3 regions of the Exiguobacterium sp. KKBO11 genome follow, and region 2 is predicted to be linked to each of the others. Evidence: riboswitches for the same ligand, from Rfam matches in the RefSeq annotation. Region 2 holds a riboswitch; each other region holds the start of a gene.
What was found. Region 2 has a riboswitch for lysine ahead of AYO36_RS14960 (aspartate kinase). Riboswitches for the same ligand answer to the same signal wherever they lie in the genome.

Region 1 (4,811 bases), on a different contig from region 2:
TGCTTGAATAAAGAGCGGATCAGCAATATCACGACGATTCCTCCTCTCCATAATAATGCAAGAAGACCTGTTCTAAATCATCTGCTGACGGACGAATCAGCCGTACATCGTACTGCGTTAAATAAGCGATCGCCTGATTCAAGCTCAGCGTCTCATCCGTTTGAAAACTGACTTCTGTCCGCTTCGGTTCAACACCGACTTGCATCGCGAACTGTGCTGCTTCCACCTCCGTTCGGAAGACGATCGTGTACGTCTTTCGACTCGATCGAACCAACTCATGAATATCCGATTCGACGATGATGCGCCCTGTTTTGATTAAAGCCGCTCGATCGCACGATTTTTCCATCTCCGGAAAATGGTGTGAACTCATTAGAATCGCTTTTCCAGCATGCTTCTCCTGTTCGATCCACTCTAAAAAACGCTCTTGCATCAAAGGATCGAGTCCACTGGTCGGCTCATCAAGTAGATAGACGGGTGCATCCTTCATGAAGCAACCGACAAGTGCCAATTTTTGTTTCATCCCTTTTGACATCTTGCGGATTTTCGTCTTCGTCTCAAAAGGAAATCGTTTCAACAACAGTTGTCGCCGTGCCGGATCGCTACCGTGTAGTCGTTGCATCAAATCCAGCATGTCTGCTCCCGTCATGTCTCCAGGTAAACTAATCTCCCCTGGCAAATAACCGACCAATTTCTTCACTTCTTTACTTTGATTCCAGCAATCAAAACCACCGATCGTCGCCTTTCCACCATCCGCCGCCAGTAGTCCCATCAAATGTCGGAGTGTCGTTGATTTTCCAGATCCGTTTGGTCCGATGAAACCGAATATCGTACCCGGATCAACTGTAAAACTGACATCGAATATCCCACGCCCCGGCGCAAATTCCTTCGTCACATGCTCCAAACGGATCATCATCCGACCTCCCTATCTTTTATTTCTTTCCTCACTGTATTCATACCCGTTTTGAAGCAGTTTGTTCGGATCAAAGCGATAGATGACGAACCGCTCGTCATGATTTTTTTCATAGAGGTCTCGTAATCGAATCTCATCGATTTGCTCGAATACGGTATGGCGCTCCAAGTACTCCCGGTATTCATCGGTCGGGTAATACAAGATGAGATCAACCGAACGCGGGGAACGTTCGACCGAACTTAAAATGTGATCGATCACTTTCATGAAAATTTGTGAAGAGAATGGATTAAAGAAATAAAACTTATTCGCCTCATCCGGAATGGTATACTGCTCGGCATACGTCTGTTCGAATCGCAAACTTCCGGAACGCCGCTTCCGTCGACTTTGGTAGTTCGCCATATTCCGAAGTGCGTCCTCGTAAAATTGTCCGTTCATCTCGATTCCGATGACGGAACAGTCAAAACGATCGTGTAAGTAAAAGTTTAAACGCCCTTTCCCACACCCGAAATCGATGACAATATCCTCTTTTTGAAACGGATAGGTTTCGCATAATTCGCTGAGTGCCGCATAAGGCGTCGGTTCATAGCGATTGTAGTGACTAAACACACCATAAAGGTGTTGCATCTCAATGGTCTCAATTCGTAATCGTTGATCATATTCCTGTTCATTCATCGTCTTTTGTTCCTTCTTTCCGGCATTCTTTCCCTCATCGTACTATACTGAAGAAGTACGTTACTCGTTTTTTGAAAGGGGATTTTATGATGATCGTCGTTACGAACCGGATTAAAGTCAAAAAAGGGATGGCTGCAGCTCTCGCTCCTCGTTTTACACGTCCAAGTGGACTTGATACGATGGACGGATTCATCCGTGTTGAGGTCTTATTGACGCAAAACATCGAAGAACACGATGAAATGAACGTCAACATGCACTGGGAAGATATGAAGAGTTTTCAAGCGTGGCGGGAGAGTGACGATTTCAAAGCGTCACATAGTCGACCTGCGAGTAGTGAGGCAGGAGAATCGCCAATGCTCGGCAGCGAGATTCTGACATATGAAGTCGCTTCGGTCAAAGAACGCGCATGATGCACGAAAAGGACTCGTATCGAGTCCTTTTTTATATACCTATACACAAATAGTGAAAGGGTCGAATTGTCACAAATGGTATTATTTGTTATCATAGTGCCATTACAGAGAGAGAGGGTCCTTCATGAATTCATTAACTATATTTGAACAAGCCATTCGTAGCTTACCTGACGATCGTACGTTACGACGTGATGAATTATGGACGGACGATTTTTTATTGCAACAGGAGAACGAGCTGACCGTCTATTACTCTCCGATTGGCGAATATGTCAATACTGAAGCAAAAGTCGTCATCATCGGGATCACACCAGGTTTTGAACAGATGCGAATCGCTTTCGAAGAAGCGACGGATGCCCTCCATCATGGTGTTTCATTAGAAGAGACGGCACGCCTCGTCAAATATACAGCAAGCTTTGCTGGAACGATGCGACGTAATCTCGTCCAGATGCTTGATACACTCGAGCTTCCAGCATTGCTCGGAATCGAGACGACGGCTAGCTTATTTCATCAACATCAGAAATTATTGCATCCAACGTCACTGTTAAAGCAACCCGTCTTTTATCGCGAAAAGAATTACTCGGGTCATCAACCGAAGATCAATCGTAGCCCTTTATTAAGGCACTACGCGGAAGAACACTTCGTCGCTGAGATCAATCAGTTACAAAAACCAGCGTTATTGCTTCCGCTCGGTCGGGTCGTCGAGACGCAAGTCCGTGGATTGATTCATGATGGACGAATCGAACAGCATCAGCTTCTTTCCGGATTCCCCCACCCATCTGGCGCGAACGGTCATCGAAAAAAACAATTCGAGGAAAACCAAGCCTATTTGATGAAACAGCTCATTCAATATTTTGCTGAATAAACAACTTTATCTTAAATTATCAGAATATATGGTTGAATCGCTTCTGAAATACATGATAAAGTGTCCATAAGAACAGAATATGACTATTCTATCGATGAGGTAGAGGCGCGATTTCAATCAGTACTTGGTCCGAGGATGACAACGAAGACGACTACAGGAAAGGTGACATCGCCGAAATGACAGTATGTGTCGAGCATATCGTCGTTGGTCGATTCGGGAAACACCCGATCGATTGCCATACATAACAATTGTATGGAGCGCTCCAATTCGGCTAAGAAAGACGCATCCAGCGAGGGTGTCGGCTTTGTTGCCGGTGCCCTTGCTTTTTTTGTGCCGCGGGGTCTCATCTTTAAGCCATTTATTAAAGAGGAGGATATTTTTCATGGTCAACTATTCAGATTCCATTATTGCCCTTGTACCTGCTTTACTAGCTATCTTATTAGCCATTTTTACCCGAAAGGTCGTTCTTTCGTTAGGTGTCGGCATTCTCGTCGGTGCCCTGTTACTTCACCGTTTTAACCCGATCGATACGGTAACCTATCTCGGCAAGAACATCTTCAGCCTCTTTTGGGCGGACGGTGCCTTAAACGAGTGGAACGTCTTATTACTTGTTTTCTTGTTATTGCTCGGCGTCCTTTCCACATTGATTCAGACATCAGGTGGCGCTCGCGCTTTCGGTGAATGGGCTTCTACGCACGTCAAGACAGCGCGTGGTGCACGCTTAGTTGCCTTCGGACTCGGTATCCTAATTTTCATCGATGATTACTTCAATAGTCTCGCTGTCGGCAACGTCAGTCGTCCGTTAACGGATCGCCGTGGTGTCTCACGTGCGAAGCTTGCCTATTTGATTGACTCAACAGCTGCGCCTGTTTGTGTCATCAGTCCGCTTTCGAGTTGGGGCGCATTCATCATCTCTATCATCGCCGGTATCTTAACGACGCACTCGATTACGGATTACTCAGCGTTTAGTGCCTTTATGATGATCGTTCCAATGAACTTCTATGCGATTTTCGCATTACTTTTAACACTTTACATCGCTTACTCTGGCGTCTCTGTTGGACCGATGAAACAGCATGAACGCCGTGCCGCGAATGGTGAACTTTTTGATGCGTCAAAAGGAACACCGATGGGAATGGCAAAAGAGGTCAACGAACATACGAACGGAAAAGTTCGGGATCTCGTCGTTCCGATCGTCGTTCTCGTCATTGCTACGATCAGTGCGTTACTCGGAACAGGTGCTCAGGCACTTGCAGCCGACAACCGCCCGTTTACTTTAATCGGTGCATTTGAGGCAACGGACGTCACCCGTTCCCTCGTCACAGGTGTCGTCATTAGTTTGATCGTTGCCTTCCTGATGCTTATCGGTCGGAAAATTCCGGGCCGCGATTACCGTGCAAGTATTGTCGCTGGTATGCGTTCGATGTGGCCAGCAGTCGTGATTCTGTTATTCGCTTGGACGATCATCGCTGTCATCGGTGATATGAAAACCGGTGACTATCTCGCGAGCTTCGTCAGCAACTCGATTTCTGCTTCGTACTTGCCATTCTTATTATTCTTGATTGCCGGCTTGATGGCATTCTCAACAGGAACAAGTTGGGGCACATTCGGAATCATGTTGCCAATCGGTGCGGATCTCGTCATGGCTGTTGATGCCTCACTCTTGTTACCGACGCTTGCTGCTGTTCTTGCTGGATCTGTCTTCGGTGACCATTGTTCACCGATTTCCGATACGACAATCCTAAGTTCGACAGGGGCTGGATCCCATCACATCGATCACGTTGCGACACAGTTACCGTATGCGCTAGTCGGTGCTGTTACTGCGGCAGTCGGTTATTTAGTCATCGGTTTCACCGAGTCTTCAGTCTTCGGTTTCATCGGAGCCTTAGTTACATTCGTACTCTTTGTCGTCGTTTTGAACGTTCTCTCAAAAAAAGGTGAAACTGCTTCTGATTTACAA
Region 2 (4,811 bases):
AACTGGAATCGGATTGACATCACTGAACAAGGCACCGATGACCGGTAACAAGTCTGCCTGAATCCGGCGTGCCGTGACGAGATCTTGCGCTAGTAACGCCTCAGCAAGTGCTTGTGTCTCTGCCGGGTACGGGTTCGAAAGAACTGAGATGACGCCTTGTGCCCCCCATGCCATGTACGGCAGGATTTGATCATCATTTCCACAGAAGACCGCGAAATCTTCCGGAATCGCCGCCATCAGTTCACCCATGAAGCTGACGTCTCCACTCGCCTCCTTAAACGCTTGGATTCGTGGATGACGTGCTAACGTCACTGCTGTTTCGACTGCGATCGCAACGCCTGTCCGCGACGGAACGTTGTACAGCATGATTGGTAATTCGGTTGCATCAGCGACCGCCGTGAAATGTGCGACGAGACCCGCTTGCGATGTTTTATTGTAGTACGGTGTGACGAGCATCGCTGCGTCCGCACCGAGGCGCTCTGCGAGTAACGTCTTCTCGATTGTTGCTGCCGTGTTGTTCGAACCCGTTCCGGCAATGACTGGTACTCGTCCTGCCGTGATTTGAACGGCAGTCGTCAGTAGTTGTTCGAATTCCGTGTTCGTCAGTGTCGAACCTTCTCCTGTCGTTCCTCCGACGACAAGCGCCTGAATTCCTGCTGCGAGTTGTTGCTCGATCAAGCGTTCGAATACGTGTAGATCCAACTCGCCTGCTTCATTAAATGGTGTGACGAGCGCTGTACCTGCTCCTTTGAACATGAAGAACTCCTCCTTTTTTATGAATGAATCGACTGTTCGATTGCTTGGCGTGCGACTTGTACGGCATTCGAGGCGGCACCTTTTCGAATGTTGTCGGCTACACACCAGAGATGGAACGTGTTCGCGAGACTATCATCTTGTCGAATCCGACCGACGTAGACGTCGTCCGTACCACTTGCATCGAGTGGCATCGGATAACGCGTATTCGCGACATCATCGATGAGGACGACGCCCGGTGCGCCTTCAAGTGCTTCACGGATCGCTGCAACCGTCGTCGGCTGCGTAAACGTGACGTTGATCGCAACCGAGTGAGAATTCGTGACTGGAACACGCACACATGTCGCACTGACTGGTAGTGCTGGAAGATTGAAGATTTTCCGTGTTTCGTCAATCATCTTCTGCTCTTCTTTCGTATAGCCGTTCTCAAGGAACACATCGATATGTGGCAAGATGTTATCGTGAATCGGATGCGGATAATTGACGGGCTCTTCTCCGCGTGCTCCACGTGCCAGATCCTCGATTCCTTTTTGACCAGAACCGGATACGGCCTGATACGTCGTATAGTTGACACGCTCGAATCCCAGTGACTGGAGCGGTGCTAAGGCTACGACGGATTGAATCGTCGAACAGTTCGGATTTGCGATCAAGCGGTCCGTCGCTTGAATCGCTTGTGGATTGACTTCTGGCACGACAAGCGGAATCGTCTCCTGCATCCGGAAAGCACTTGAATTATCAACGACGAGTGTTCCGTTTTCAGCTAGTAACGGGGCATATTGTTCACTGATCGTTCCGCCCGCCGCGAACAACGCGACATCAATCCCGTCTTCCGTGATATTTGGTGTCAGCGCTTGGATCGTGATGGCTTCTCCCTTGAACTGTACCGTGTTCCCTGCTGAACGAGCAGAAGCGTAAGCGGACAGGCGGCTGACCGGGAAGTCCAGTTCGGCTAGTACTTGTAACATTTTTTGACCGACGGCGCCGGTTGCTCCAATGACTGCTACATGATACATCCTGTTTTCCTCCTTATAACTCGAACGCGTTTGCAATCGCTGCAACCGTCCGTTCAATATCTGCTTGTGCAATCGTGTATGAGATGCTGATTTCTGAAGTCGTAACTTGATAGAACGGAATGTTCTCTGCTCGGAAGATTGCGAACAATTTCGAAGCGACACCTGTTGCATCCCGCATCCCGATTCCGACGACAGATAATTTCGCGTGTTGATTATGGCGATCGACCTTGACTGTCGTGAAGCGATCCATGATGTCTTTCAATGCTTCATCGAGGAACTCTTCCTCATCGAGTGGACATGAGAACGATAAGAAAATGTCACTGTCGAACGTCGTTTGACTGATCATGTCGATGTTGACGTGGCGATTGGATAACAGTTCGAAGATATCGGCTACTGCTGCATTCGTTTGCGGTACGTGTTTGATTGATACCGTCAAGACGTTCTTCGTCACACTGACACTCGTCACCGCTTTTTGTTCCATTGTTTCCGTCGCTTCCATGATCCATGTTCCCCTTTTCGATTCAAGTGTTTTCCCGACGAAGATGTGTACGCCGTATTTTTTTCCTAGTTCGACACTTCGCATTTCCATGACCTTCGACCCGAGGGCGCTCATCTCCATCATCTCATCATACGAGATATGTGGAATCGGTTGAGCGGCGGCATGGATTCGCGGATCAGCTGTATAGACACCGTCGACATCGGTATAAATTTCGCACCGTTTATCAAGGACTGCCGCAAGGGCAACTGCCGTTGTATCCGACCCACCCCGTCCAAGCGTCGTGACATCACCGAGTTCGTTGACACCTTGGAATCCGGCGACGATGACGACATCGTACGTTTCGAGTTTTTGTCGTAACAGATCTCCATCGATCTGTTTGATCTTACTTTTCGTATGCACGCCCATCGTGCTGATTCCTGCTTGAGCGCCTGTTTGCGATAACGCTTTGACACCGAGCGAGTTGAGGGCGATGCTGAGTAATGAAATCGTCTGTTCTTCTCCGATGGCAAGCAGTCGATCGAGTTCTCTTCGCTCGGGGCGATCCGTGATGGCTTGCGCCTGAGCGATCAAAGAATCTGTCATCTTGCCCATCGCCGAAACGACGACGACGAGTTTTTCACCTTCGGCTGCGCGACTCTTCAAATAATTCGCAATAGACTGAATCTGTTCGACAGTCGCAACCGAGCTTCCACCAAATTTAAGTACAGTTGTCACAATCCTATCTCCTTTGTCCCGATACAGAAAAAAAACGACGGGCCGGTAGGAGCGTTCCTACGGCCCGTCGTTATCACGATCGGACAAACGAAGACAAAGTCATTCGTTCTTTTACGTAAGATAGCGCTCCGAAACATCGGTTTCGGCAGTACAACGGATCTTAACCGTTGTACCAGCAAACAAGAAGAAGCATCTTCTCGTTCACTTCGGCGGACTTCCCCTTTCACATCATTCGGCATGCTTGCCTTCAAGAATGATGCTACTCATGTCATCCGCGCCTCTATCTGTCGGTTGTTAGTTACAGTTATAGCAGACATCTTTTGTTAAATCCAGTCATTTGACTGTTTTTTTTCAAAATTCGTCAATTCGCAAGATGCTGTTTCGCGAGTTCGAGTTGCTCCGACACGGCAGCAAACCCTGTCCCGCCGTAGCTAGTCCGGCGTGCTACTGCTTGAACCGGATCGAGGAGCGGATAGACGTCTTCTGTGATATCAGGATGGAACGTTTGATACGTCTCGAGGTTCAAATCCTTCAGGAAACAACCGTTCTGCACACAGTAAAGGACGGCTTTGCCGACGATTTCATGCGCTTCCCGGAACGGTATGCCTTTCGTTACAAGGTAGTCAGCGAGTTCCGTTGCATTCGAGAAGTCTTGCATTGTCGCCTTCTTGAGCGCTTCGGTCTTAAACGTCGCAGATTCAATCATTCCGGTGAAGATTTGAACGGATTGGAGAACGGTATCTGCTGTATCAAAGACCCCTTCCTTATCCTCTTGCATGTCTTTGTTGTAAGCGAGTGGTAATGCCTTCATCGTCGTCAAGAAGCCCATCAGATTGCCGTAGACGCGCCCCGTTTTCCCACGAATCAATTCAGCGAAATCAGGATTTTTCTTCTGTGGCATCATGCTCGACCCTGTCGAGAAAGCATCAGACAACTCGATGAAGCCAAATTCTTGCGATGCCCAGATGATGATTTCTTCACAAAAACGCGAGAGATGCATCATGACGGTCGAGGCGATCCCGAGGTATTCGATGACGAAATCGCGGTCGGAGACAGCGTCGAGACTGTTCGGATAGATTGACTCAAAACCGAGCAACTCGGCAGAACGGAAACGATCGATTGGGAATGTCGTCCCCGCGAGCGCGCCTGCCCCGAGCGGAGATTTTCGGATCCGCTTTTGATTATCCGTCAACCGTTCGACATCACGTTCGAACATCCAGAAATAAGCGAGCAAGTGATGCGCAAGCGAGATCGGTTGTGCCCGTTGCAAATGCGTATAACCTGGCATGACCGTCTCGATATGTTGTTCAGCTTGTTCCGTGATAACCGATTGGAGCTCGCGTAATGCCGTCGTCAACGCTTCAACATGTTGTTCCATCCATAGATGTAAATCCGTTGCGACCTGGTCATTTCGGCTCCGTGCCGTATGCAGTTTTCCTGCAACCGGACCAATCTGTTCCGTCAATAGACGCTCGAGATTCATGTGAATGTCTTCATCTGCTAGCGTATACACATGATCCGCTAACGTCGTTTCCAGTTGCTTCAGTCCTTGCTCGATTTGTGTCCACTCGTCTTGAGCGAGGATCCCTTGTTCAAATAGCATCTGCGCGTGTGCGAGACTGCCTTTTAAATCGGCGCTCGTTAATTTTTGATCGAACGTGATCGATGCTCCGAAGGCTTCCGCTTGAGCGGAAGCACTTTCCGTAAAACGTCCACCCCAGAGTTTGGTCATTTCGTTACACCCGCCTGACGATGTACGCTCGCATGAGTCGAAACGGCAAGTCCGTGTAATTTGATGAAGCCTTTTGCTGCTTCATGATCGAACGCGTCTT
Region 3 (4,811 bases), on a different contig from region 2:
CGAGTTGGCGTAACACATCATCGCCCGCATCATGACCATATGTATCATTGACATGCTTAAAGAAATCGATATCGATGAGCACAAGTGAATAGCCTTGATCGGTCGAACCGACAAGCGATAGCGAGTCATCCAGACGACGGCGATTGGCGAGCCCTGTCAAAGCATCCGTCATGGCGAGTTTCTGCTGATACTGGATGTTTTCGAAGTGACGGCGTAATTCCGTCAGTAATCGAAAGGCAACAAAGCCAGCTAATAAATTAAAGAAGACGTACGCAATCGAGATTTTAAAGAATGTCGACCAGCTGTGCGTCAAGATGTAGATGGCGGGTAACGAATAGAGAATACCGACCAACACCATAAGTTGAAAATGACGCATCGAGACATGGACGAATCGACGAATGATCCCAATCGTCGTGATGAATAAGACGATGATCAGCGTAGATAAATAAAATCCTTCCATTTGATCAACTGGTGTTAAAAAGTAACGTGTCCCGATGATCATTGCTCCTGCAACGATGGCGCTTGGGAAACCACCGAACAGCATGGCGATCGCGACGGGAACGATACGTAAATCAACACGGGCGACATCGATTTGGATCCCATTGAACATTAATAAGACCGCAATCAGACCAGAGACTGCTCCGAGTATAAGTCGAATGCTCCATTTGGAGTTCAATGAAATACGCGGTTGATTCCGAAACGGTAAGAACAAGAGAGTAATCGTTGTGAACAGTAGACAAAAGTTAATGATGAATTGATTCATGATGGACAACAAATCCTCCCAACTCCCCCAGCTAACAGATTTCCATATATATACTTCCAGTATACTCAAGTAGATAACGGTTAGACAGAGGGAAATCTTTAGACCAAAATAGAAAAAACGGTAGAAAATCTACCGTTTTTAAGAAGATGAAGTAAGGGTATCCTCATCCATCGTCTGTAAAATTTTATCAAAGACATGAACCATCGTTTCGAGCTCTTCTTCCGTCAATGTACCGAAGCGGTCTTGTAAATAGTTTTTCCGGACGATTTCGAGATCCCGAAATGCACGTTCCCCGTCCTCCGTCAAAGCGAGTACGATTGAACGACGATCTTCCGTCGAACGTGTCCGTGTGACATATCCTTGTTTATACAGCTTATCCGTCAAAGCAGTGACTTGACTCGTCGCGAGCTCAAATTGTTCCGCAAGAAGCGTCGGGCGCTGAGGACCATTTTCTGAAAGGCTTCGTAAGATGAAAAACTCACTCCGGGTCGCCGTTCCTTCAAATAGCCGGTTAAGTTCACGTCGCAGGGTACGAAGAATGACACGCATTTGTTCCTCGAGTCGATAAGTTAGCAAATCACGTTCCTGTGGCATGCAAGCAGCATCCTTTCTCTCAGTGGACTTCTACCATTTAGTGTACTAAACATATCGGATTTTTACCATCGACTACCCCAGATTCGAAAAAGGCAATTGACAATTTTGTGGCGTTTTGTGTAATATGGCGTAGTAATAACTAACTTAATTCAGTTCTCACTCAACCAGTGGGATGGAGGTTGCAGTTCTTAAGAGTACGGTTACGGATGTCGTCAAGCGACAGATGAGGTGACCTGAAAGGAAGAATTGCCGAAATCAATCATCGCTTTGAAGATGATCGATTGGGATTAGATCAAATAGGTCTAATACTGTCACAAGTCGGGTATCACCTACTTGTGGAGAGCTATCTTTCACGACGGTAGAATGAGGCGCATCCATTTTATTATGTTGCGTTCTCATCTTCCATCTGGAAGATGAGGGCGCTTTTTGTTTTTTCATTCAAAAAGTGTCCTCTCAAAAATTTATTAAAGAGAGAAGCGAACGAAATGAACAATCTAGATGTGAAACAAACAACAGATTCGACAGCAGAAGGATTAAAACGTGGATTACAAGCCCGTCATATGTCAATGATCGCCATCGGTGGAGCGATCGGAACAGGACTCTTCATTGCGTCCGGTGCTTCCGTCGCAGCAGCAGGACCAGGTGGGGCGCTCCTATCGTATGCAATCGTTGGTCTGATGGTCTACTTCCTCATGACAAGTCTTGGTGAAATGGCAGCGTATATGCCGGTCGCTGGATCCTTCTCGACCTATGGAACGAAATTCGTCGATCCATCATTCGGCTTTGCGCTCGGCTGGAACTACTGGTACAACTGGGCAGTCACGATCGCAGTCGAGCTCGTCGCAGCACAAATCGTCATGACATATTGGTTCCCGGATGTTCCTGGATTTTATTTCAGTGCCTTGTTCCTCTTACTCATGATTGGCTTGAACTACTTCTCCGTTAAGGGATTCGGGGAAGCGGAGTATTGGTTTGCGATGATTAAAGTCGTTACCGTCATCGTCTTCTTAGTCGTCGGTGTTGCGATGATTTTTGGTGTCTTTACATCAGAGCCACCGGTTGGCTTTAAAAACTTTGCACTTGGCGATGCACCGTTCGTCGGTGGGATTCCTGCCGTCATCGGTATCATTCTCGTTGCCGGATTCAGTTTTCAAGGTACAGAACTGGTCGGGATTGCCGCGGGTGAGTCGGAAGATCCGAAAAAGAATGTTCCAAAAGCAGTCAAACAAGTCTTCTGGCGCATCTTGCTTTTCTACGTCTTCGCGATTTTCGTCATCGGAATGCTCATTCCGTATACGAGTCCGAACTTGGTTTCCAATGACATTACGGACGTAGCGGTTAGTCCGTTTACGCTTGTCTTTGAAAAAGCGGGTCTTGCCTTCTCAGCAGCACTCATGAACGCCGTCATCTTGACGTCTGTTCTATCTGCCGGAAACTCAGGTATGTATGCTTCGACTCGGATGCTTTATACGCTTGCTCGCCAAGGGGATGCACCGAAGTTGTTCGCGAAAGTATCGAAAAACGGTGTACCGCGTAACGCTTTGCTCGCAACAGGAGCAATCGGTGCACTCTGTTTCTTGACGTCGATGTTTGGTGGACAAGTCTACTTGTGGTTACTCAATGCTTCGGGGATGACAGGCTTCATCGCATGGCTCGGGATTGCAATCAGTCACTATCGTTTCCGTAAAGGATTCCTTGCACAAGGTCACTCGTTGAAAGACTTACCATATGTTGCACCAGCGTTCCCGTTTGGTCCGCTGTTCGCATTCGGTCTTTGTTTCCTCGTCATCGTTGGTCAAAACTACGCAGCATTCCTTGCGGATCAAATCGATTGGGTCGGAATTGCCGCAACGTATGTTGGTATTCCATTATTCCTTGCCTTCTGGTTAGGACATAAATTCAAAAATCGAACGTCGATCGTTCGTTATGACGAGATGGACTTCCCGGAACATCCACGTCAATCATAATGTGTGAACCACCTTCTATAAATGAAGGTGATTGAGATTGAAGACAAAGTGCAATTTTTCTCTGATGAGTCTGATGAGAAAGATTGCGCTTTTTTGTTCGTTTCGAATCGTTTTTCCAGGGACAAGCATCGCTTCGCTGCAGGGTCGCTCTTGCTTGTTATTCCCTAGGAAGCGATTTCGAGTGAACAAAACGCTTCTCTGATTCTCCTGACGGTATAAAAAAGAATGACACGTTACACGCCACTCCTACAGGAAAAAGCGCAATTTTGCGCTTTCAGAGACAAACAAGACCCGTTTTCCTGCTCGACTGGAGCGGGAAAACTGGCTTGTGTCTCGTATGAGGAAAGGGCGTGAAAAGACGCGTCATTCTTTTTTTGAGTCAGTCCATTTTCTGCAATCGGAACCACCTTCTATAAATGAAGGAGGTTTTTTATTCCCTTAAATGAAAACGTTCTCTAAAATATAGTTTTGAAAAAGTATAAAAAAGGAATCAATGAATAAGTATTCAAAAATAGAAATATGAATAAAGAATAGGGGGAGACGCATGACTACATCTGAATTATTTTTCACATTAGGTTCTGCAGCGTTTTTCATGTTGCTCGTTGCTTACATATCCTACCGATTGACGCGTGGGAAAACACAAGGCGTCGATGAATACTTCTTAGCGGGACGAGGGCTAAGTGGCGTTTTCATTGCCGGATCGCTACTGCTGACGAATTTGTCGGCAGAACAGTTGATTGGACTAAATGGACAATCCTTCATGGGAAACATGTCGAGTATGGCGTGGGAAGTCACGGCGGGATTTGCTGCCATCATCATGGCGATTTATCTACTCCCGAAGTTTCTCGGGCTTGGTATCTCGACGTTACCAGAATACTTAAGTCACCGGTATGATGAGACGGTTCGCCGGATGACAGTCTTACTCTTTTTACTCGGATATATGTGCGTCACGATTCCTTCGATGCTTTATTCGGGTGGGATTGCTGTCTTGCAGCTATTCGATGTTCCGGAACTATTTGGTCTTAGTTATACGCAATCCCTTTGGTTAGTCGTCTGGGTCGTCGGGATCATCGGAGCAATTTATGCGATTTTTGGAGGACTACGTGCGGTGGCTGTCTCGGATACCTTGAACGGGATCGGGCTCGTCTTCGTTGGATTCCTAGTTCCGGTACTCGGCTTTATCACACTGGGTGATGGGAATTTACTTCAAGGGATGAAGACGATTGCGACTGTGCAACCGGAGAAGCTGAACGCAATCGGAAGCTCAACCGATGCCGTTCCGTTCTTCTCGATTTTCACGGGTATCCTATTTGCGAACTTATTTTATTGGTCACTCAATCAATATGTCATTCAACGTGTGCTCGGGGCAAAAGATTTGAAGGAAGGACAGAAGGGCGTCCTCATGACAGGATTCTTAAAGTTATTAGTTCCAATCTTCATGCTGATTCCTGGGATCATTGCCTATCACTTGTATGGGAACACACTAA

Region 1: another riboswitch for lysine. It lies ahead of AYO36_RS13650 (Na+/H+ antiporter NhaC family protein); the one in region 2 lies ahead of AYO36_RS14960 (aspartate kinase).
Region 3: another riboswitch for lysine. It lies ahead of AYO36_RS11410 (amino acid permease); the one in region 2 lies ahead of AYO36_RS14960 (aspartate kinase).

What each region holds. Positions count from the first base shown of each region.
Region 1 is NZ_LUCU01000044.1:176,267-181,077, forward strand. It holds gene AYO36_RS13625 (ABC transporter permease subunit) at 1-32, opposite strand, end outside; gene AYO36_RS13630 (ABC transporter ATP-binding protein) at 29-913, opposite strand; gene AYO36_RS13635 (methyltransferase) at 923-1,582, opposite strand; gene AYO36_RS13640 (heme oxygenase) at 1,672-1,992, shown strand; gene AYO36_RS13645 (uracil-DNA glycosylase family protein) at 2,117-2,854, shown strand; lysine riboswitch at 2,947-3,125, shown strand; gene AYO36_RS13650 (Na+/H+ antiporter NhaC family protein) at 3,237-4,811, shown strand, end outside.
Region 2 is NZ_LUCU01000055.1:175,213-180,023, forward strand. It holds gene dapA (4-hydroxy-tetrahydrodipicolinate synthase) at 1-756, opposite strand, end outside; gene AYO36_RS14955 (aspartate-semialdehyde dehydrogenase) at 774-1,766, opposite strand; gene AYO36_RS14960 (aspartate kinase) at 1,780-2,979, opposite strand; lysine riboswitch at 3,093-3,270, opposite strand; gene argH (argininosuccinate lyase) at 3,341-4,711, opposite strand; gene AYO36_RS14970 (argininosuccinate synthase) at 4,708-4,811, opposite strand, start outside.
Region 3 is NZ_LUCU01000033.1:66,313-71,123, forward strand. It holds gene AYO36_RS11400 (diguanylate cyclase) at 1-763, opposite strand, end outside; gene AYO36_RS11405 (MarR family winged helix-turn-helix transcriptional regulator) at 902-1,357, opposite strand; lysine riboswitch at 1,523-1,711, shown strand; gene AYO36_RS11410 (amino acid permease) at 1,843-3,324, shown strand; gene AYO36_RS11415 (solute:sodium symporter family transporter) at 3,869-4,811, shown strand, end outside.